DNA from 3 places in the Sphingobacterium thermophilum genome. Region 3 is predicted to be linked to each of the others. Evidence: riboswitches for the same ligand, from Rfam matches in the RefSeq annotation. Region 3 holds a riboswitch; each other region holds the start of a gene.
What was found. Region 3 has a riboswitch for S-adenosylmethionine ahead of ABD873_RS10570 (hypothetical protein). Riboswitches for the same ligand answer to the same signal wherever they lie in the genome.
Positions count from the first base shown of each region.

Region 1 (7,444 bases), on a different contig from region 3:
AAGCCGTGATGAAAAATGTTTTGACGGATAAAAAGCCCTGCCTCCTGCTGGTTGTCTTCGAGGTAGTAGGCATCCACATCGAAATAGAAAAGAGCTTTGTCCTCTTCCTGCCATTGTTTGAACAGTTTAACTTCAGCTGCACTTAATGCGTTGAACCCTACAAACAGAACCTTTTTAAAAGGGGCTGTCAAAGAGGCCGCATCGAGAATACCTTCTGCAAGCTTTCTATATACTGTAGGATAGTTGGTTTGTCTGTTGTCGTTAAGCTTTTGCTTGAAAGCACGGTACAGCTTAGGGAGTCTTTTCCATAGCCTCAAAAAACGTTCCTGCAGTCCCGTATGTCCTTGCATGCTGAATGCCTGCCAGAATTTTCGGATAAACTCCTGCTGCTCGGGAGTTAGATGTTGAAACTCTAGGTCAATTTTGGCAATGTCGTAGAGCTCCATGTATATATGGTCTACATTGACTAGGTCGTAATCCAGCTGTCCAAAGTCGCTGAGAATGATTTCTGCTATAGGATAAAATTCTTCTAAAGTTTCAGGCTCTCTTCCTTCTTCGCGGAGAAGTTCGTTATGCAGCTGGTATAAGTAGAAAAACTGCGTTAGTGGACTAGCTTGCTCATCGTCGGTGGCACGCCCTAGAAATTCTTGAATAGTGAAAAACTGAGGAGACCAGATGGCGTGACCATATTCATTGGCCAAGTGTTTTTTCAAATATGTAATAGGACGCTTGTTGTTGAAAACAATAGCTATATCGGACAACTCCAGCCCGAAACGTTTCTTTATATCTTGTGCTACTAATGCCAAAAATGCTGTGCTCATACCTTTCAGATTGTTATAGTTTGACCTCCACCAGATCGTCCATCTTAGCGTAAAACAGATAGCCACGAACGTTCGTATATCCTAGATTTTGAAGAGCTTTCATGTAATTCTTAATTTGTTTTTCATGCTTGAAATAGTTGTCGTTGGTGAATTTAAAATCTAGGATAATAGATTCCTGCTCGCCTATGAAAACTTTGTCCGGTCGTAGGGTCTCTCCTTCATCGTTAATAATGGCAGCTTCATTTTTGATGGTATATCCACCTGTCAGCCATTTGTTGATAAGAGGATGATGCCATATCCTTGCTATTTGTTCTTCCAATTCGGTTTTGTCGTTGGCAGCCAATACCCCTTCTTCCATATAGCGATGGATGATTTTAGGTATATCCGATTCTGTGGTAGCTTCAGCCATCACTTCGTGAGCCAAGATACCGTATCGGGAAGCTTTTTCCATGAGTAAGATAGTGTTGATATTTCTCTCATTAACCTTTTCAAGGTTTTCTTCTATCTTTCGTGATGTAGGGTAGTGCGTCAATGCCAAAGTACCGGCATGGTCTTCCTCTTTTTGTGCATTCGGTGGTATGGGATTATCTATAGATAGACTATATCCTGTTAAAGGGAAAGGAGATTCTTCTTTGGTCAACACCTGATAGACTATATCGGAAATCAGATCGTTTTTAATATCCAATATTCTGCCTTCTTTCTTATCTTCTTTTTCAGCGAAGGCTGGTGCTGTAATATATATATGTTCTACCGCTCTTGTCGTCGCCACATAGAGTGTATTGAGTGAATCCATGTAGTTGAACAGTTTTTCTTCAAAATATTGCTTGTAGAAAAGGGATTGACCGAGCGAAGAGGTGTATTTGATAGGTATTCTTCCGAGCTGGTGGAACGGGGTATCCTCCGTGTCAATCCAGAAGTCTCCGTTAGGCTTGCCGTCCAATGACCATGAGCAGAAAGGGATCATCACCACATCGTACGCTAGGCCTTTGGACTTGTGTATGGTGGTGACCTCTATGGCGTCGATTTTACCGGCAGATGGGATAACAGCTTTATGTCCGTCTTCTTCCCAAAATTCCAGAAATTGATTTATGCCACGCTCTCCATTTGCAGTAAAGTTGCCGACCACATCTTTGAAGGCTAGAAGATAAGGTAGGTGAACATTGTTTGGTGAGGTGAATCCATAAAGCTCGATAAGCTTTTCGATAAGATGGATGAGCGGCAAGGCTTGCAGGGTATCCCATTCCGACAGTAAGGCTGTAGGAAGAATGTTGTCTAAAGCATGGAGGTTATTATCTTTAAATTTCAGCCATTCATTCCCGTCAAAACTTTGTTGATTTTGGATAATCTGATAGAGATAGGCCATCCGGGCGTGATGTATTACGTGCTTATCACTGGTATACACCAAAGCTTTCAGTGTTTCAATAAGCAGGTTTATGGCGTCGTTGTTGACCAAAGATAGTGCATCGCCCGAGATGACTTCATACTGAAGTCCTGCAGCATTTTTGTGCTCCATAAGTTTTTGTATGACGAGCAGCACCTGTTTATTGCTTCGTACCAGAATGCCTATTTGTTTAGGTTTGTAGCGGCCAGAAGATATCCATTCCGTTACTTTGGCACAAAGTCGGTTGATACTTTCTTCTTCTACCTGATTGGCTCGCCTTCTACTATTCTCTACCGTGAGGTACTCAATCTCTATAGAACCTTGAGGATTCTCATCTCCCACCTTGAATGATGGAATCAGCTGGCTACAGCTGTCGTAGGCTCTGAGGAGCAAGGTGTCGTTTTGTGATGCATGCCACCACTGTAATCCCTCCTCGGACAACTCTGTATCAGCAATTTTGTTGAGCAGTTGCTGAAGCTGTTGAGGTATAGTTTCATATAGGTAGTTGTTGAAGCGTATGATGTTGGGCAAGCTTCTATAGTTGACGTCTAGGCTGCCTATGTCGATAAAATGCTTCTTCTGCTCTTCCGACAGATGGAAGGTTTTCATGACCTGTTCTTCCACCTGTTGGAGGAGGATGCGCCAGTCGCCGTTTCGCCAACGATAGATACTTTGCTTTACGTCGCCCACGATAAGATGTTCGTTGAGCTGTCCTTTGGTATTACTAAGTGCGTTGAGCAGCAGAGGACTGTAATTCTTCCACTGGCTGCGGGAGGTGTCCTGAAATTCGTCGAAGAGGAAATAGTTGTAGCGATTGCCTATCTTTTCCCATATGAAGGTTGGGTCTTGATTTTGATCTAGCCCCAGCCTGCTCAGCAGAATCTGAGAGTCCGAGATTAGCTGAGCATTATTTTCCTTTCGCCATTGACTTAGCAAATCCGACATCTCCTTCAGCAACCTCAGATAATATAAGTTGCTTTGGACGGCCTGATAGGCGAGGAAGGTAGGCAGAAGGCTTTTTAGTGTGACGAACTGTTCTAATATCGGCTTAAATCGTTCTTTGAGGTCGTAGCGAATGTTTTTGTCCTGATCGGTGAAGGCATCGTTGTTGTCAATAAGTTTGATGAATTTGTCCAACGTTTTGATAAGGTCGGAGTTGGAAAGCTTATGGACTTTAGACGATGTGTTGTTGGCCGAGACAAGAGGGTTTTTTGACTTATTCTTCATCTCATTGGCATCCACAAATAATGCTTTGAACATGTCTTGGAAGGCCTTTATCGCTTCGCTAAGACTATCTAAGTAGGATTTTGTCTTTTCGTAGATCTCGTTGTTCAGAAGATTGAACAGCCGATGGGTGTCAGCAGAGGCTAAAGCCCCGTCAAATTCTTGGAAGTTTTCGCTGAAAATAAGCTCTGCCAGCTGACTTAGCTGGTTGCGGTAATTCCAGTTTTCGTTGTTGTTTATCTTTTTCTCCGCAAAATCGATGATCCATTCCAGCAGTTGAGGCTTTTCGTCTAAAGATTCATTAAGCATACGGGTAAGGTCTGCTTTGACCTTACTGGTGTTCATTTCAATTTTGTATGCTGCATCGAGGTTAAGTTCATAGGTAAATGACCGTATAACCTTCTGTGAGAAACCATCGATAGTGCTGATGGTGAAATGACTATAGTCGTGCAGGATCTTGCGAAAGACACGTAAGGCTTTCTGCTGGATGACGTTTTCCGACCACTCGCTATTCTGTTGTAAAAGTGGTTTTCTATAATCGTCAATTTTTTTGGAGGTGTCACCTACTGCCAATCCTCGCAGCACGAGAAGGATGCGTTCTTTCATTTCGGCAGTAGCCTTATTGGTGAAAGTGACGGCTAAAATTTCACGATAGCTGTTTTCGTTGGTCAACAGCAGGGTAATATAATGTAACGTAAGGCTGAATGTTTTTCCCGAGCCGGCGGAGGCTTTGAGAATCTTCAAAGGAGCAACATGCGTCATGGTGATAATACGATTTGGAAGATTGAAAATACAGTTAAAAGCGCAATATGGCAAGTTATTTCCTTAGGAAAGTAGTAACTCAGAGGCCGTGTCCCTATAAATGTCAGATAATCAGCTTTTGTAGAAAAGTGGTTGATTGATAGAATAATTTATTCTTTTTGTCAAAAAATTTTTATCTTTGCGTCCCCTCTTACATGAAGTACGGGGGATATGTTGAATACATAATTAATTAAAAAAGAATGGCAACTAAAATCAGATTGCAAAGACACGGTAAAAAAGGAAAACCTTTTTACCATGTAGTAGTAGCAGATTCACGTGCTCCACGTGATGGTAAATTCATTGAGCGTTTAGGTTCGTACAACCCTAACACTAATCCTGCAACTATCGTTTTGGATTTCGACAAAGCTTTGGATTGGTTGAACAAAGGTGCACAGCCTACTGACACTGCTCGCTCTATTTTATCAGCAAAAGGTGTTTTATACAAAAAACACTTATTGGGTGGTGTTAAAAAAGGAGCTTTTGATGAAGCTACTTTAGAGAAAAAATTTGCTGCTTGGTTAGAAGCTAAAGAAGCAAAAATCGCAGGCACGAAAGAAAGTCTAGCGAAAGCTAAAGAAGAAGCTAAAAAAGCGGCTCTTGCTGCTGAGGCTGCTAAGAAAGCTGAAAAAGCTGCGGCTATCGCTGCTAAAAATGCTCCTGCTGCGGAGGAAGCTCCTGCAGAAGAAGCTGCTGAAGCTACAGAAAACAACGAAGAAACTGAAGGATAATTCTTTCATAAAGTATTCGGAAGAGCCGATTCATCAAATGAATCGGCTTTTTTTGCTATTTTTGGGATTTCTAGATTCATAAAATGACAGTAGAAGAAGGTTTTTATATAGGATATGTATCCAAGACGCGTGGCCTGAAAGGGGAAGTGCAGCTGTACTTTGAGTTTGATGCGTACGACGAGCTGGACTTGGACGTGATATTTTTGGAAGTAAACAAGAAACTGGTTCCTTATTTTGTACAAAGTATCAAGTTACACAACAACAGTACGGGTTATGCATTTTTCGAAGATATAGACCATATAGATAAGGCCCAGCCTTTGGTGCATCGTAAGATGTACCTTCCGAAGGATAAGCTACCGGAGCGAGATCCCGACGACTTCCGTTATACGGACCTGATAGGCTTTTTGGTCATCGACGAGCAACATGGCGAGTTGGGAGAAATTACCGACGTGCAAGAATTTCCACAGCAGTTTGTGGCCACAGTGGATATAGATGGTAAAGAATTGATGTTCCCTCTTTCGGAAGATTTGATACTGGATATCGATGTGGAGGAAGAAATTATAGAGGTAGATTTACCGGAGGGATTAGTCGATTTGTATAAGGAATAATAGGAAGAGCATACCGTTCTTCCTTTTTATTTTATAAGTCTATAGTAACAAAAATAGCGTAATAGTATAGCAGGATTGTAGACTAAATTGTAGATAAATTTTGTTGTTATCATTCTATTCGCGATATTAGCGGGGCTTATAGAGAAAGGCGGAGGGAATAGACCCAGTGAAGCCTTAGCAACCTGACGGAGGTCAAGGTGCTACATTCTACCCCTTGTGGGAAAGATAAGTCAGTGAAAAGCCCATCTCTTAGTCTTTTCTCTAAGCCTAAACTGAAATAACAACATGAAAATTATAGACCATATCAAGAATGCAAAGGGAAAAACTTTGTTCTCTTTTGAGCTGTTGCCTCCGGCCAAAGGTCAAGGCATCCAAAGTATTTTTAATACAATGGATGAACTAATGGAGTTTAACCCTCCGTTTATTGATGTTACATACCATAGAGAAGACTATCTGTATAAGCAGCACCCTAATGGGCTTCTAGAGCGCGTAGCCTATCGTAAGCGGCCGGGAACGGTAGCTATATGTGCTGCTATCATGAATAAATATAAGGTGGATGCCGTGCCTCACCTGATATGTGGTGGTTTCACCAAGGAAGAAACCGAAAATGCACTCATAGATTTGGACTTTCTGGGGATAGACAATGTGTTGGTTTTACGTGGTGATGCCCGCAAGGGTGATCCTGATTTTATTCCTACTCCTGGAGGGCACGCCTATGCTACGGAACTACTGGCACAGGTCGTAGATATGAACAACGGCAAATACTTGCATGAAGATATAGAAGGATCGAAAACGAACTTCTGTATAGGAGTGGCTGGCTATCCGGAAAAGCATTTCGAAGCTCCCAACTTCAATACCGATTTCAAATGGTTGAAGAAAAAGGTGGAAATGGGCGCCAACTTCATCGTAACCCAAATGTTTTATAACATCGATAGATACAAGGAGTTTGTGATAAAATGTCGTGACAACGGTATTGATGTTCCTATCATTCCGGGGCTGAAACCTTTGACCAATAAGAAACAACTGATTTCCTTGCCAAAAATCTTCCATCTAGATATTCCGGAAGAACTCAGTAGCGCTATCGAAGAATGTAAAACGAATGCCGACGTACAGAAAGTAAGTACAGAATGGATGGTAAATATGTGTAAGGAGCTTATCGACTTTGGAGTACCTGTATTGCACTTCTACACGATGAGTAATCCGGGGCCAACGAAAAAGATTGTAGAACAATTAGCATAATAAGAGGGGATTTCTTCAGAAAATCCCCTCTTTCCATTGATAGCGGAGAGCGTGTTAGAATTTTATTCCCACACCGAATCCTAGTAAGAAAGGATTGATATCCACTTTTGCAGGAATGTGTAGTCCAGCGGCTAGATTGGAAGCATCTACGTTTACGTCTGTCTTTAATAGGATGTTTTTCACATCAAGATTTAAGAAAATATTTTTGGAAATGTTGATATCGGTACCTAGTTGCATGGCAAAGCCGAAGGTGTTATCATAGCTGATATCTTTTACGGTATTTCCGGCATCCGGATTGTAGAAGATTGTATAGTTTACACCTGCGCCTACATATGGCTTCCATACCTTGTTAGGACGGAAGTGGTATTGCAAAGTAAGGGTAGGAGGCAGCAGCCACACATCTCCTAAGTCTACATTGGCATTGGCAGCACCGCCGATAGCCGAAAGATCGGAGTTGGTAGTATGAACATTATGCTTTGTTGTTCCTAAAATCAGTTCGGCCGCAACATTTTTCGAAAAGAAATAAGTGATGTCTAATTCCGGAATAAATGTGCTAGATACAGACACATTGCCTCCGATGGTCGAAATTTCTGCGTTCTCCACGGGTACAACACCTACTCCTCGAAGACGAATCTGCCATTT
Region 1 is NZ_BAABGR010000015.1:256,453-263,896, forward strand. It holds gene ABD873_RS07075 (PD-(D/E)XK nuclease family protein) at 1-821, opposite strand, end outside; gene ABD873_RS07080 (UvrD-helicase domain-containing protein) at 835-4,188, opposite strand; gene ABD873_RS07085 (30S ribosomal protein S16) at 4,428-4,955, shown strand; gene rimM (ribosome maturation factor RimM) at 5,039-5,563, shown strand; SAM riboswitch class I at 5,697-5,795, shown strand; gene metF (methylenetetrahydrofolate reductase [NAD(P)H]) at 5,849-6,802, shown strand; gene ABD873_RS07100 (OmpW/AlkL family protein) at 6,857-7,444, opposite strand, start outside.
Region 1: it holds a riboswitch for S-adenosylmethionine, as region 3 does, so the genes downstream of both, metF (methylenetetrahydrofolate reductase [NAD(P)H]) here and ABD873_RS10570 (hypothetical protein) in region 3, are expected to answer to the same signal.

Region 2 (7,444 bases), on a different contig from region 3:
TATAGAGGAAGTCATATCTACCTGTGGAGGAGTGGATATGGATGAGGTTCGGCAAGATTTTTCGTTGGTAAAATATCCAAAAGTGCACTGTATAGGTGAGATGCTGGATTGGGATGCCCCTACGGGAGGTTATCTCTTGCAGGCATGCTTCAGTATGGGGCACTTTTGTGCACAACAGATAATTTCACAACAAGATAATGTATCCGTATCATAATAAAATCAAGCAGCGTATCTATAACGGAGAACTGATAAAGTATGAATTTGTGTCTGTCTATAAGCAGATTGCTCCGGCTTTGGTGTTGTATTTCAACACCTATCCTTATGTACGACCTGTACGTCAGCATCGCTTTGAAGAGTACAGAAAGCTGTTTGAGGAGCTGGGACTTAGGGAAGGATAAAATACAGACTTTGCAGTCCGTATTTTATCTATTTACCGAATATGGCGGCTAAGGTATCTAATACTGACCCCTTTTTATCGGCATTATTGTTTTGGTTAAAAAACTCACCGGCCAAATTGGAGAGTGTTCCCTGATTTGTCGGGGAGGATACGCCAAAGCTGTCCATGATATTACTTACCAGAGATCCTAAGATACCACCGCCGGAAGACGACTGTCCTCCTAAGATATTTCCAATAAGGTCACCTACTCCGCCGTTGTTTAATTTCTTCTGCTTGCCGAAGAATCCCATCACAAGAGGGGCGAGTAGAGCTAAGGCACCTTCAATCTTTTCTGTAGACAATCCTGTTCTTGAAGCAAGATTAGTCTTAACCACATCGGTGTTGCTGCCAAAGATGTGCTGCACTATTCTCTTGCCATCCGTACTTACGGTGCTGTCTGTCAGCTTATCCAATTGACTGAAGATACTGCCGTCGTGCTGTTCTAATGCTTTATTTATATTTTCTGCTTTTTCGGAACTTTTCTTTGCATTATAATTGAGTGCTGCAACCATCAGCGGTACGGCCGCGGCAACCAGCCATTTGGTTTTGTCCTCGTCAATATTCAGTGTCTTGGAGATAGCAGAAGTTATGTTTGAACCTATTCCTCCTGTAATTAAATCTGTGATGTTCATGTCGTTTGATTGATAATTTTTTATACATTTAAGCTATAATCTAAATTATGAATACTTTACAATGAAGAAAGTAACATTGGTCTCTTTTGTGCTGATTACAACCTTGTTTTTTTCAGCTTGTAGAAATATTTCGTCAAAAGCGGATAGAGCAGAGGACAGCAGGGTAGTCCGCTTGGATGAGGAGTTGGCTCGTAGGATTATAGCGTTGCCCACACATTGTTTGGAAGTGGAATATCCGAATAAGTTGGGGCAGGTGTTGGGATCTGAAGAAGATTTGAAGTCGCCGAAGGCTTTACGTCCTATATTCTACGGATGTTTTGACTGGCATTCTTCTGTTCATGGCTACTGGTCTATTGTGGAGCTACTGCGTCAATACCCTTCGTTGGATAAGGCAGGTATAGTGCGGGACTTGCTGAACAGACATATTACCCCGGAGAATGTGGCGGTGGAAATGGCCTTTTTTAACGATAAGAATAATACCAGCTTCGAACGTACTTACGGATGGGCTTGGCTGTTTAAGTTGCAGGAAAGCCTTACCCTATGGCAGGATCCAGATGCGCAGCGATGGAAAGCAGCCTTGCAGCCCCTCGCCGATTTATTGGTGGAACGTTATAAAGAATATCTTCCTAAGTTGGTATATCCAATACGTGCGGGGCAGCATGACAACAGTGCTTTCGGACTCTCCTTGTCGTTGGATTATGCTAGGACCGTAGGGGATAAGTCCTTTGAGGCTGCTATCGTAGAGCATGGACAGCGACTGTTTGCAAAAGATGAGCATTGTGATCTGGCGTACGAGCCAAGTGGCTATGACTTCCTGTCACCATGTCTGGAAGAGGCTTATCTGATGTCCAAGATATTGACCAAAGCAGATTTTAGAGAGTGGCTGCTACAGTTTATGCCACAGCTTTTCGACGACAAGTTTATCCTTGAGCCTGCGGTGGTGAAAGACCGTACGGACGGCAAGCTCGTACATCTTGACGGCCTCAACTATAGCAGGGCCGCCTGTCTGTATGGGGTTAGTGCCAAACTTCCCGAACTGAAACATTTGAAGAGCATAGCTGATCACCATATAGCATTTGCCTTACCCAACCTTTCTACCCAAGATGATTATATGGGGTCACATTGGCTTGGAACCTTTGCTCTATATGCGTTATCGCATGTACATTAAAAGAACTAAAGGGCAACATAGGTTGCCCTTTTGATTATGAAACTGGTGAACGTTGAATATGAGAGCAAGTTATTGACGAAGAGGGATTAGGGAGTTGTCCTGCAACTTTACAGGAACAGATTTTATGTGTGTGAAACCGTCTTGTTTTTCAATAATCCTTGACATGTCTATCCCTTTTCGTGAAAGAGCAGAGATAATAGCGGTGCGGAACGTAGCTCTGGAAGAGCCCCATGCATTGCTGTCTACCGTCTCATTGTTGAGACGTATAAGCTCTTCGGTAGTGTACTGGCTGAATTTTTCCACTAAATGCTGGAAAAGTTTGCTGTTGTTTGACATACAATTTAGATTTTACGTTAAACCATAAATTGTATTCAGAAAACTTAGGGATAAATAAAGCGTGGAAACGTTTATTTTGGTCCTGATACCCGTATTATTTTACCACCGTGGTGACTACACTCGGTTGGTATTGCTTACGCAATTCTGAATACTCTACAAATATAGTAGATTATTTTGAAATGTCAATGTCTTTAATTTTATTTTGTCATTTTCTCCTGCCAAAATGTCCTAAAAAATCTTTTGGAACGTAGCTTGATAACTCATGCTCGTAATAAAAACGCTAAATATATGAGCACAGAGAAAGGTACTATCTCCATAAACACGGAAAACATATTTCCGGTCATCAAGAAATTCCTATATTCAGATACAGAAATCTTTTTACGTGAGTTGGTTTCCAACGCTGTTGATGCTTCCCAAAAGATAAAACGTCTTGCAGCCTTAGGACAGTTCAATGGTGAGCTGGGCGACTTGGTTGTGGATGTCAAGTTTGACAAGGACGCCAAGACCATTACGATTTCCGACAATGGTATTGGTATGACGGCCGAGGAAATCAAAAAATATATCAACCAAATAGCGTTTTCCGGAGCCACAGAGTTCATGGAGAAATTCAAGGAAGCCAAAGATGCCAATGAAATTATTGGTCGTTTCGGCTTGGGCTTCTATTCGGCTTTTATGGTGGCCGATAAGGTAGAAATAGAATCCTTGTCTTATCAAGAAGGAGCCGAGCCTGCACATTGGGTATGTGATGGCAGCACTTCTTATGAAATCTCCAAAGGATCGCGTACCAGTCGCGGTACAGATGTTATCTTGCATATCAACGAGGAGTCGGAAGAGTTTCTTGATAAATTCAGATTGCAGGAAATTTTAGACAAATATGCCAAATTCCTTCCTGTAAAGATTCGCTTCGGCACCAAATCCACAACCGAGAAGGATGGTGAAGACGAAAACGGTAAACCTAAATATAAAACTGTAGAGGTTGATAATATTATCAACAACACCAATCCGGCGTGGACCAAAGCTCCGGCAGACCTTAAAGATGAGGATTACCTGTCTTTCTATAGGGAGCTTTATCCATATTCCACAGAAGAGCCTTTGTTTTGGATTCATCTTAATGTAGACTATCCGTTTAACCTGACAGGTATTCTTTATTTTCCTAAGCTTAAAAATGAATTTGAAGTTCAACGCAATAAAATTAAGTTGTACTCCCGTCAGGTATTTATCACCGATGAGGTAAAGGATATTGTGCCAGAATATCTGATGTTGCTGCATGGGGTTATCGACTCACCAGATATTCCTCTTAACGTGTCGCGTTCATTCCTGCAGGCCGACAGCAATGTGAAGAAAATAAGTAATTATATCACTAAGAAGGTAGCGGATAAGCTGCAGGAAATCTTTAAGACGGACCGCAAAGGTTTTGAAGAGAAATGGAATGATATAGGCCTCTTTATTAAATATGGCATGCTGACAGAAGAGAAGTTTGCCGAGAAAGCCAACGACTTCTGTTTGTTGAAAAATATAGCCAACGAAAACTATACGATCAAAGAATACTATGAGAAGGTAAAAGATATCCAAGCTGATAAAGATGGCAACATCGTTTATCTATACACATCTGATGCCAATCAGCAAGATAGCTTCATCGCTAATGCGAAGGCCAAAGGTTACGATGTCTTAGTATTGGATGGTCCTATAGATTCGCATTTTGCCTCTTATCTGGAGCAAAAAGGAGGAGAGAAGGTACAGCTGAAACGTGTAGATGCCGATGTTATCGATAAACTAATACAAAAAGAAGAAAAAATAGAGCTAAAGCTGTCTGAGGAAGAAAGTAAGAAGGTAACCGAAATCTTCAATAAGGCTATCAGTCGTAAAGATATGGAAGTCCATGTGGAAGCCATGTCGGAAGAGGAGCTTCCGGTATCGGTAACAATAGACGAATTTATGCGTCGTATGAAAGATATGGCCAAGACCGGTAAAGGTATGGGCTTCTATGATTCGCTGCCGGATCATTATAAGGTGAGTGTAAATGGCAATCACCCGCTGGTAAAACGTATCATCGAAAGTTCAGAAGAAGATGCCGAAAAGCTAGCGAAACAAGCCTTCGATTTAGCCTTACTGTCACGTGGACTGTTGACAGGATCAGATCTTACGACTTTTGTAAAACGTAGTGTAGAATTGATCTAAAAATTCGTTAAGAATAAATCCTAAATCCCCATTATGTTATAGTATAATGGGGATTTTTGTTTTAAAATCTTTGTAAAGCGCATTTTTACGTGATTACTTCGCTAGGTAGCATAATAAAATTTTGTTTTAGAAATTGTCGATTCATCCATCACTTTATCCTCTCTACATAGGTTCCACAGCTATAAGAGCTTTTTTTAATCAAAAGACAAATCCCGAAGGATCTGCCTCGATATAGAAGGGTAGATAGAACTAGGCTTTGTGGATATATTCATAATATTCCTCTCGAAGGTCTTCGATTTTTTCTTTCAACTCTTTCGATAACCGTTTCGGTAAGGAATGCAACTTTTTCAGTTGGATGGAAAGGACTATAGCCGAAATTCCTGCCACGACAAAAGAAAATGCGAGAAGCATGGCCAGAGAAATTCCTGTTGCCAAAGGATTGAGGATAACCAAAATAGAAAGGACAATCCCCATAATAGATAATACTCCAAGATGCCACCATTGTTTCAAGCCATAACTTTTAAGGTCGAAAGAGAAACCCAGCCCCTGAATGGAGCGGACCAAAATAGCTGTACCCAGCACAAGTGGCAACAGTGTGGCGCTTAGGGCAGGATACGCCACTAATATGAGACCTATCAACACACTGAAGAGCCCTCCGGTAAGGTACCATCCCCATTCCTCCAAATAACGGCGGTTTTGGAGGGAAAAGAAAATTTCCAAAATTCCTGAAAATAAAAAAGATAGGCTAAAAAGCATGACCAAAGTAAGATATGTCGCCAGCGGAAGACTAAAAAGATATAACCCGAAAACGACAAACACGAGGCCGATAATACCGGGGATGTACCAATGTTTAATGCTCTGGCAGATGGTCTTTAAAAAAGTCCTCATAAAATAGATATATATCGATGGTTTGGTTTTGTAAAAATAGATACATCTCCTACCATTAATAATAATCTCAATCACAAATTTTATTGATTTTTTCTACTATTAACCGGAAAAGGAGATAAATAGATGATGAATTACTTCACAGCAACGAGAGGCTTTTTGTTCTATTCAGAAAGGTGTATTTTGGCAAACAAATTTATCCATTCCGATTAACTTATAATAAAGTAGGTGCTCTGACAAGGCTAAAGGAGAGATTAAATTATTATAATATTACTGATTTCAAGTCGGTAAAAGATATTCTTAATTTCAAAAAATCTTATAACAGGTTAAGAAATGAAATAATTGCTGCACACCAAGATATAATTGAATCTGAAAAGAAAGCTCTAAGTGAGGATGTGCCTAAGTTAGAACTAGAATTAGAGGAGATGAAATCCCTAACAAGTAAAAGATTCATGTAAAATAATGTTGTTGATTTTCATTTAATTAGTGTTTAGAGGGTAAAAAATATTTGTGTGATATGATGCATAATACTATCTTTGCATCAGAAAACACGGTAGGTATAGCTCAGTTGGTTAGAGCACTAGATTGTGGTTCTAGGGGTCGTCGGTTCGAGCCCGACTACTTACCCAGAAAAAAAGCGAAACAATATGTTTCGCTTTTTTTATAGTCCTAAGCTTTTGGCTTCATTCCAATAGACATCCATCTCTTCAAGATTCATATCTTTCAGATCTTTCTGCATTTGTTGAGCTCTTTTTTCCAAGTGACTGAATCTGCGGATAAATTTTTTATTGGTCTTTTCGAGAGCATTTTCCGGATTTATGCCGATATGTCTTGCGTAGTTGGTTAAGGCGAAAAGCAGGTCCCCAAACTCTTCTTCTGCCTTTTCTATGTCTATTTCGGCTTTATGATGGATGTTGTACGCTTCTTTGAATTCTTTTAACTCTTCTTCCACCTTTTTCCATACTTCGGTCTTATCATCCCAGTCGAATCCTACACCTCGTACTTTATCTTGTATTCGGTAAGCTTTGACTAAGGCAGGAAGACTTTTAGGAACACCGGATAGTACAGACTTATTGCCCTCTTGGAGTTTTATCTGTTCCCAATTAGCTTTGACATCTTCGTCATCTTTGACTTGCTTGCTACCATAGATATGGGGATGGCGGGAGATAAGTTTGTCGCACACGGCATTGAGCACATCCGTAATGTCGAAGGCTTGCTGCTCCTCCGCTATTTTGGCATAGAAGACCAGATGCATGATCAGGTCTCCAAGCTCTTTTTTGATTTCGTCCATATCCTTGTCAAGGATGGCGTCGGCCAGTTCGTACATCTCTTCTATGGTCAGATGTCGCAGTGATTCCATGGTTTGTTTTCTGTCCCAAGGACATTCCAGACGAAGGGTGTTCATCACCTCCAACAGCCGTTGAAAAGCTAAGGTAGGCGTGGGTTGATATGCAGGAGCTTGATGTGCCATGATGTATGATTTTAAAAGGCAAATTTAAGGATAATATACAGTTCTTGTAAACAGATTACCTCATTTACTTGTTATAGCTATAAAATAGAAGAACTATGGAAACAAAATACGATTATCTGTCGGTCACTGCCGCCTTGGAAGAATTGAAAGAAAAAGGGTACGAGAAGGATTACAATATAGATTTTGACGAACTTTTCTACAATGCTGATGATTATATTATAGATTATTTGTTTAGATACGAAGGACAAACGAATCCCAGCGATGAGTCTACTGTGTATGGATTGCGTAATCAGCGTACCGGAGAAAAAGGAGTCTTTGTGGTGGGAGATTTATCCCTG
Region 2 is NZ_BAABGR010000019.1:2,115-9,558, forward strand. It holds gene ABD873_RS08765 (BaiN/RdsA family NAD(P)/FAD-dependent oxidoreductase) at 1-214, shown strand, start outside; gene ABD873_RS08770 (hypothetical protein) at 198-398, shown strand; gene ABD873_RS08775 (DUF937 domain-containing protein) at 427-1,068, opposite strand; gene ABD873_RS08780 (DUF2891 domain-containing protein) at 1,130-2,236, shown strand; gene ABD873_RS08785 (hypothetical protein) at 2,306-2,572, opposite strand; SAM-I-IV-variant riboswitch at 2,635-2,729, opposite strand; gene htpG (molecular chaperone HtpG) at 2,861-4,750, shown strand; gene ABD873_RS08795 (HdeD family acid-resistance protein) at 5,000-5,638, opposite strand; tRNA gene ABD873_RS08800 (tRNA-His) at 6,189-6,262, shown strand; gene mazG (nucleoside triphosphate pyrophosphohydrolase) at 6,297-7,106, opposite strand; gene ABD873_RS08810 (hypothetical protein) at 7,202-7,444, shown strand, end outside.
Region 2: it holds a riboswitch for S-adenosylmethionine, as region 3 does, so the genes downstream of both, ABD873_RS08785 (hypothetical protein) here and ABD873_RS10570 (hypothetical protein) in region 3, are expected to answer to the same signal.

Region 3 (7,444 bases):
CGTTCGAGAATTTCTCATGCTACTGCACTTCTTTCAGCCAGCGTACTATGCCGCGATAGATTCTTTCCGCGGTCTGTTTATGAAATTTCTCGTCGAGTATTCTTTTTTCATCTTCTTCATTACTGAGGAAAGCAATTTCCACCAAGCTATTAGGATATTCTGTTGGTGAATTTAGCAGGAAGTTAAAGTTACCTATGAGGCCGAATTCGTTCAACCCCAGCTTCAGCATCTCATCCAGAATGTGTTGAGACACCTTTCTGCTGCCATTATGATGGTAGTACGTACTTACTCCTTTCACTTCAGGGCGTGAGGAGGCGTTCAAATGCAGGCTGATTAGTAGGTCTGGCTTTACCTCGCGGAGCATAAGCACTCTCTTGGTAGTAGCTATGTCTACATCGTCGGTACGAGTAAGATATACATTTTTCACTCCTTTCTTTTTCAGATAGCTTTCCAGTTCTTTGGCAAATTTCAGTGTATAGACCTTCTCTTCCGTTCCCTTTCGGCTTACCGCTCCTTTTGCCGTACCTCCGTGTCCCGCATCTATAGCTATAAACAGGTTCTTTATTCCCTTTTTTTGAGGAGCATGTTTGACGGCGATGCGCAGTGACTTATTGTTATAGCCTACGCTGTATCCCCAATTTTGCCTTCCTTTCAGCTCAATATGAATGCGGAAGACGTCCTTCTCGACTTGCTCGCGGTAGACACTTTTAACGATTTTTGTCTGACGCAGCTGTGTAATCCATGTAGTGTTCGAATTGACGCCAAAGACATCCACCACAATCTTGTTGGGTTCGGTAAGCTGGTAGCTGCGGTAAGGAAGTCTGTCCGGAAGGCTTACCGTCAACACGTCATAGTTATCCTTGGCCGACAGATGCCACGAACCACTCAGAAACTTACCTTCTCCAAGGGGATCTTCAGCAAATCCTCGCCTAACAAAATATTTAGGGATATAACAATCCCAGTTCTGTGACAGCTTAACCTTATATCGATCCCCTACCGAGTCAACGACTACCATACGTATGGCCGTATCCAAGAAGCCCATCTTATCGGCGCCTAGTCTTACCACGCCATCGCTATATTCAATATACGGCAGGTCTCCTGTGGTACGTCCAATCCAGGCTTCCTGAGCTAATAATGGAGACCAGAATCCTAATAGAATTAATAAAAAACTCGAAGCGGTAATAAGATTTTTTTTCATCGGTTTAGCGTATAGGTATAGTTTGATGATAAACATAGTAAAAATGCTGAAGAATAGCACAACAAAACGTTAAAATCATGTATTATCACAGTGTTATACCACAAAAAAAGCCCCTACAGGGGCTGTATATTATGTATGAACTGAAATCATAGCATGTTAATCCTATCTTTTTATGTATAATTGGCTTAATGAGCCATCATCTTAATCACACGGATATGCGAATGTAGGGCGGAAAAGAAAGTACGATATTCGTTATATTTTACATTGAACTCCAGACATGTCGACTTCAAGATTTTATTCAGTTGAGGGTAATGAATATGACTAACCTTAGGAAAGAGGTGGTGCTCCACCTGAAAATTCAGTCCTCCCAGCAGCCATACTAAAAGCTTACTGTTTGTGGCAAAATTAGCTGTAGATTGAAGCTGATGAATCATCCACTCTTCCTCTACGCGATGATTGGCTATAGTCTTGAATTCGGTCTTATCCACCACATGCGCCAGTTGGAACACCGTAGCCAGACAAATACCACAAACAACACTCGCAATAAGGAAGCCTACCAATGCAGGAACAACACCAACCACAAGCATCGGAAGGGTAATAAACAACTGAAAATGCAGAAACTTACTTATCCAAAAGATGACTTTTTCTTTTACCGGAAAAGTGAATTTATCAGAGCTCGTGCCAAACCGCTGTTTAAAATATTTCTCATAATCTTGAAAGAAAATCCACGCCAAATAAGAGATAGAATACAAAAAGATAAAGTAAACTGGCTGAAAACGGTGATATTTCTTTAGCGACTGATCAGGGTGGATACGCATAAATTTCACATCGATATCATGGTCCTCTCCATTAATATTGGTAAAAGTATGGTGTGCAATATTGTGCTTTATCTTCCAAAAAAAGATATTCCCTCCTAGCAGATTCAAGCTGTAGGATAATACGGTATTAACCTTCTTGTTATCGGAAAAGGAATTATGTCCCGCATCATGCATTATATTAAAGCCTATAGCAGCGAAATTAATACCTAAAAGGACGCATAAAATCACGCTAATAGCCCAGTGGGGCTGCACAAAAACGAGCACACTGTACAATACAGCAAGACTTGTTAATAATATGATAGCTTTTATAATAAGCTTGCGGTTGCCGGTCTTCTTAATTAAATCTTGTTGGAAATATTGGTTGACTTTTAACTTGAGGGATTTAGAGAATAATGCGTTGGCATTATTAAATTTTACTTGGGTATGCATTAAAATGTATTGGGTATTATATTTTTTATTTTTTCAAATTAACCATTTAATTTCTTCAATATGAATTATTTCACATTATTTAACTTTTGATAGGCAATAAAGTACAACGCGTCTTAGTAGGCAAAATAGCTTTACAGTAACTTCTTTACTTCTCATGCTTTTAAGATTTGTGTCATTTTACAGGTAATATAATCCGTAAATCTTCCGTTATAAAAAGCAATCCTTGTATCATAGCCTGCAGCTAACTATATTTGATTTATATAAATATGGAAAGAACGGAAACTTTAAGAGATTATTATGAATTTGCAGGAAGGAAGATTCCTGAAGACCTGCTTAAGCACAACGGCGTACCTCGTCATTTCAATATTCTCAAGCGCAAAAACTGTACGGTAGGGCTTCCCTTCGCACGTCGCGATTATTGGAAAATAACCCTACTTAACAACAAAGCGCAACTTAAGACCAAACAGGAGACCGTCATCATTGACAAGCCCTGCATCATCGTCTCCCAGCCCAAAATGGCATACAGCTGGAAATCGTTCGACGAAGATCATACCTCCGGATTTATATGTCTTTTCACTGACGAATACCTCACCTATGACCTGAAATTGATTTTCAACCGCCTGCTTCAGGTTCTAAAAGCTAACCGCACCTCTTCGTTGTTTCTGGATCAAGATACCTACGATCTTATGTTCTTTTATTTCCAGCAACTCTTTGACGCATATCACAGTGATTTTGAATACCGGGAAGAGATGGTGCAGAAGTGGCTCCAACTAATAGTTTACCAGATTATATGGAAGCAGTCTACAAATTCTCCTTTCTTAGTGAAACAGGGTTCCCCAAACTGGGTAGTAAACGCATTTGTCAATGCTTTAGAATCACAGTTTCCTATCGATTCGCCGCATAACCCTATATCCCTACGCAGCCCCTCCGACTTTGCACAGTTGCTTAACGTCCATGTCAACCACCTCAACCATTGCCTCAAAGTTCAGACCGGCAAGTCCACCACACAGCTTATCAATGAAAGGATTGTGGCCGAAGCTATCAGCCTACTCAAATATTCGGACTGGAACATCTCTGAAATTGCAGAAAGCTTAGGCTTTGAATACGTGCAACATTTCACACTATTCTTTAAGAAAAATACGGGTGTCACGCCAAAGCAATATCGTGCAACCCAGGCAAGGGATATTTGATTTTTATAAATTCTTGTTTGAATCGATTAGCGGATACCTCTATCTCTCATTTTAATTTTGCTTGCTCACAAAAGGAAAAAAGCAAAATGAAAACACTAAAGCATGAAAATGTAGGTATCAGCACCTTTCTGGCATTTGCCCTTATTCCCATTTCGGGTTTCGCCATGGATGTGTACATTCCCTCGTTTCCTCATATGGCGAGTGAGCTGCACCTTAGCGAATCCGATATCAAATTGACCTTGACCGTCTATTTAGTAAGTTACGGACTCTCCCAGCTCTTCGTGGGAAGCATCTCCGACAGTTTCGGACGCTATAGGATTAATCTTATATCTCTGCTCGTCTTGTTTCTTTCCTCATTAGGCATAGCATGGAGCAGTAACATACACGTGATTCTATCTTTACGACTCATCCAAGCCATAGCTATCTCGTTTATTGTGGTATGTAAAAGAGCCTTCTTCGTAGATGTCTTCACCGGAGAAAAGCAAAAAAATTATACCAGCATGGTCACCGTGGTCTGGTCAACAGCGCCTATCCTCGCCCCCTTTGTGGGCGGGTTTCTGCAGGAAGCCTTCGGCTGGCGGGCCAACTTTTACTTCCTCGCCCTCTATGCTCTTATCCTGCTCATCCTAGAATGGATATATAGCGGAGAAACCTTACCTAAGAAACAGCCTTTCAAGCTTAAGAGTGTTATGTCCATGTATAGAGAACTTTTGAATGCTACTGACTTCAGCCTCGGCATCCTTGTGTTGGGACTTAGCTACAGCATGATCATGGTCTTTAGCATGAACATAGCCTTTATCGTAGAACATGAACACCATCTCACCGCCGTATATTCCGGGTACTGTGCACTTATTTCCGGCTTAGCCATGTTTTTCGGGGGACTCTGGAGTAAAAAGCAGATAAACAAACCTATATATCAGAAACTTCAGCTCTCCATCCGCTCGCAGTTCATCATTCTAGCGATTATGCTTTCCACAGCACTCCTATTTCATCAGCTGTACATCATGATGGCTTTTGTCTTCCTTATCCATTTTTGGTTGGGGTTCAGCTATAACACCTACTTTACCTATTCGTTGACCAGCAGACCCCATTATGCGGCCACCGCAAGCGGACTGGCCAGCGGAGGCTCCTACGTCATCTTCTCCATAGCAAGTTATGTGGTGGTCAACCTCATAGATATCAAAGATCAGCTAACTCTGGGCTTGGCCTATCTCGTATTGCTCGTCTGTGTGCGCCTTACCCTGATCGTTGTCCGTCAAGCACTGCAAAAAGCCCCTACCGTAGCTTAAATACCATAAACCTCATAAACATCTACGCCCAATCTTCTTAAGGATTGGGCATAGACTTTAATCTGTTGCAAAAAGAATTACATGCTTATGGCTTTAGGAACCATTATAGAAAATAAAAATAAAGCCGACTAATTTATATTAGTCGGCTTTTTCTGGAAAATCAAACAACCAATTTGCTTTCCTGAAGTCTTACCTTGTGTTTAAGGGATATTCCATGGTCACCTTGAAGAACAGAGGCATCTATCCTTCGTTTTTCAAATTGGAGACACAGAGCTTTCAAAAAGTAAGCCCTTGAACTTACCCATCCCGGATTATCCACTTCTTGGTTAAAACGCGCTACCAATGCCTCGTCCGACAGACGGGCTAATTCTTCTTCGAAAATTTTAATCTTTTGTTCCATGATTTGATACTTTTAAATAAAACCTAAGTACCAATCATTAAGAGAAAGGGAAAACCATTTTTTGACCGGAAGGCCCTCATCCTTTGACCACCGTGGTTGGTTCAACTCGGTTGGTGTACCCATGTACTCTTGATGATTGTGATGCTATGTTAATAAATATTTGGGAAATAATAAATTTTTTTTGTGAGAAATAATCTTTACGAAGCCTACAATAGATAGGTAAATTGGATATTTTCCAATATAAAACAACTTTACTCATTGGATATTAGCTCATTTTAATATTCAGACATTAATACTAATTCAAGTCCAATTTTTGAGTTGAATGTTTCTTCATTTCCAAGTGTGTTATTGCTAAGAATAATGTTGTTTAACACTTTCCATTAACGTTTTCGGAACTTGGCGTTCGGGCAGTAGATTTTTCTCTGATGATTATTTATAATTATCCAGCTTCTCCTTTCGCTTCTCCCAATCGGGCATTAACTGCGTTAATAGTTCAAAGAATTGTTGACTGTGGTTTTTATGGACGATATGACATAATTCGTGCATCACCACATACTCGATACACCGCTTTGGGGTATGTATCAATCGTGGATTAAAAATGAGTTTGTTCTTCACCGTACAGCTCCCCCAACGGGTGGGCATCTCCTGAAAGTAAATTTCAGACGGGGCTTTGTACCGCTCGCTAAACTTCTTAATAATTGGCTTGGCAATTTCGGTGATTTTTTGATAGGCTTTTTCTTTTAACCATTGCTCCAATACTTCTTGTGCATAGGATTTATTCTTTACCGTTACCAAAAACAAATTTCCCTTATAGCTTACTTCGTTTTTACCGCCTATTCCTACCATTACTTTATAGCGTCGTCCTAAGTAATTCACCGAATATCCCGACTTGGCGATAATGTCATTATTGACCGTGTCCATACCAAGGAAATAGGATTTCTGTTTCAGAATCCACATCGCCTTTCGTGTCACAGCTTGATGTATTTTATCGAGACTCAAGGTCTCTGGCGCGGAAACCTCAACACTGGTATCCGGGTTCACTTTTATTCCCACAGTCTTTCGAGCTGCATAACGCAACTCAAATTCGATGGTATGTCTGCCAAATTGTACATGTTCTTTCATCATTTACTACTTGCTATGGCTATTTCAATGGCTTTTTTGGTCAATTCATCGGCTTTGTCCATCGGCAAATCCATAACATCCATTAAGTAATCTCCAAATTCCAATTCAATTTTATTGATGATATCAATTCGTTTATGCCAATCTACTATTTCGCAAGACGAAAGTATTTCATCGAACATTAAAGCAGCGTCAACTTCTTTGCCATTTAATAGTTCTTCCGATTGGAACAAGTGATAAATACCAATATTTCTGCGTTTGCCTTGCAATTCTTCAGGTACGGCATCTCCTCCACCTTTTAGGGCTTGCTCTTTTATTTCTTGTAAACGCTTCAAGGCTTCCAATTCTGAAAGACGATTAGCTCGCATTTCGGCTATGGTTTCTGAAATCAACTCGGATAGTTTGCGAAACAATACTGGATCTGTGTCGATATTTACAGTAATATATTTTGAAGTAGCAGCTGCTATTTTCTCTGCTTTTGCTCGGGAACTATTTATTTTGCTTAGTTCTTCTTCAAATGCTTCGGTATCCAGAATATTTATCGGCTCAACCAGTCTGATGATATCTTCGGTAATCACATGCTGATCTAATAATTTTTGTAACTGCTTTTCATACTGCGCAAAACTTATGGTATCGGCATAGGTGTTATTGGCAGCCACACGAATTTGGGCAAATTTCTTTAAGGCAGACTTGTATTCCTCCATGACAGCAGCAGGCGTTTGTTCGTGGAATTCGCGTGTGGACAAAGCAATCTTAAATATTCTGGAGAAAATACTGAATTTGGAATAAAATTCTTCTCTCAAGGCTTCATCTGCCAAAAGCGTGACATACTCATCGATATTGTGTTTATTTTTGATGCTTTTGAATAAATCCAGAACATCCGCATACGCTCTAGGTAGTTTTTCTACTTCGACTTTGATATTTGTAAATGCGCCTTTTAAGTCTTCCGGATCAAAGCCATCTGTATTACCAGCATAGGTTTCCATAGCTTCTTGTAACTC
Region 3 is NZ_BAABGR010000029.1:185,747-193,190, reverse strand. It holds gene ABD873_RS10590 (N-acetylmuramoyl-L-alanine amidase) at 20-1,198, opposite strand; gene ABD873_RS10585 (fatty acid desaturase family protein) at 1,384-2,445, opposite strand; gene ABD873_RS10580 (helix-turn-helix domain-containing protein) at 2,712-3,635, shown strand; gene ABD873_RS10575 (MFS transporter) at 3,722-4,924, shown strand; gene ABD873_RS10570 (hypothetical protein) at 5,085-5,324, opposite strand; SAM-I-IV-variant riboswitch at 5,372-5,465, opposite strand; gene ABD873_RS10565 (M48 family metallopeptidase) at 5,754-6,449, opposite strand; gene ABD873_RS10560 (type I restriction endonuclease subunit R) at 6,446-7,444, opposite strand, start outside.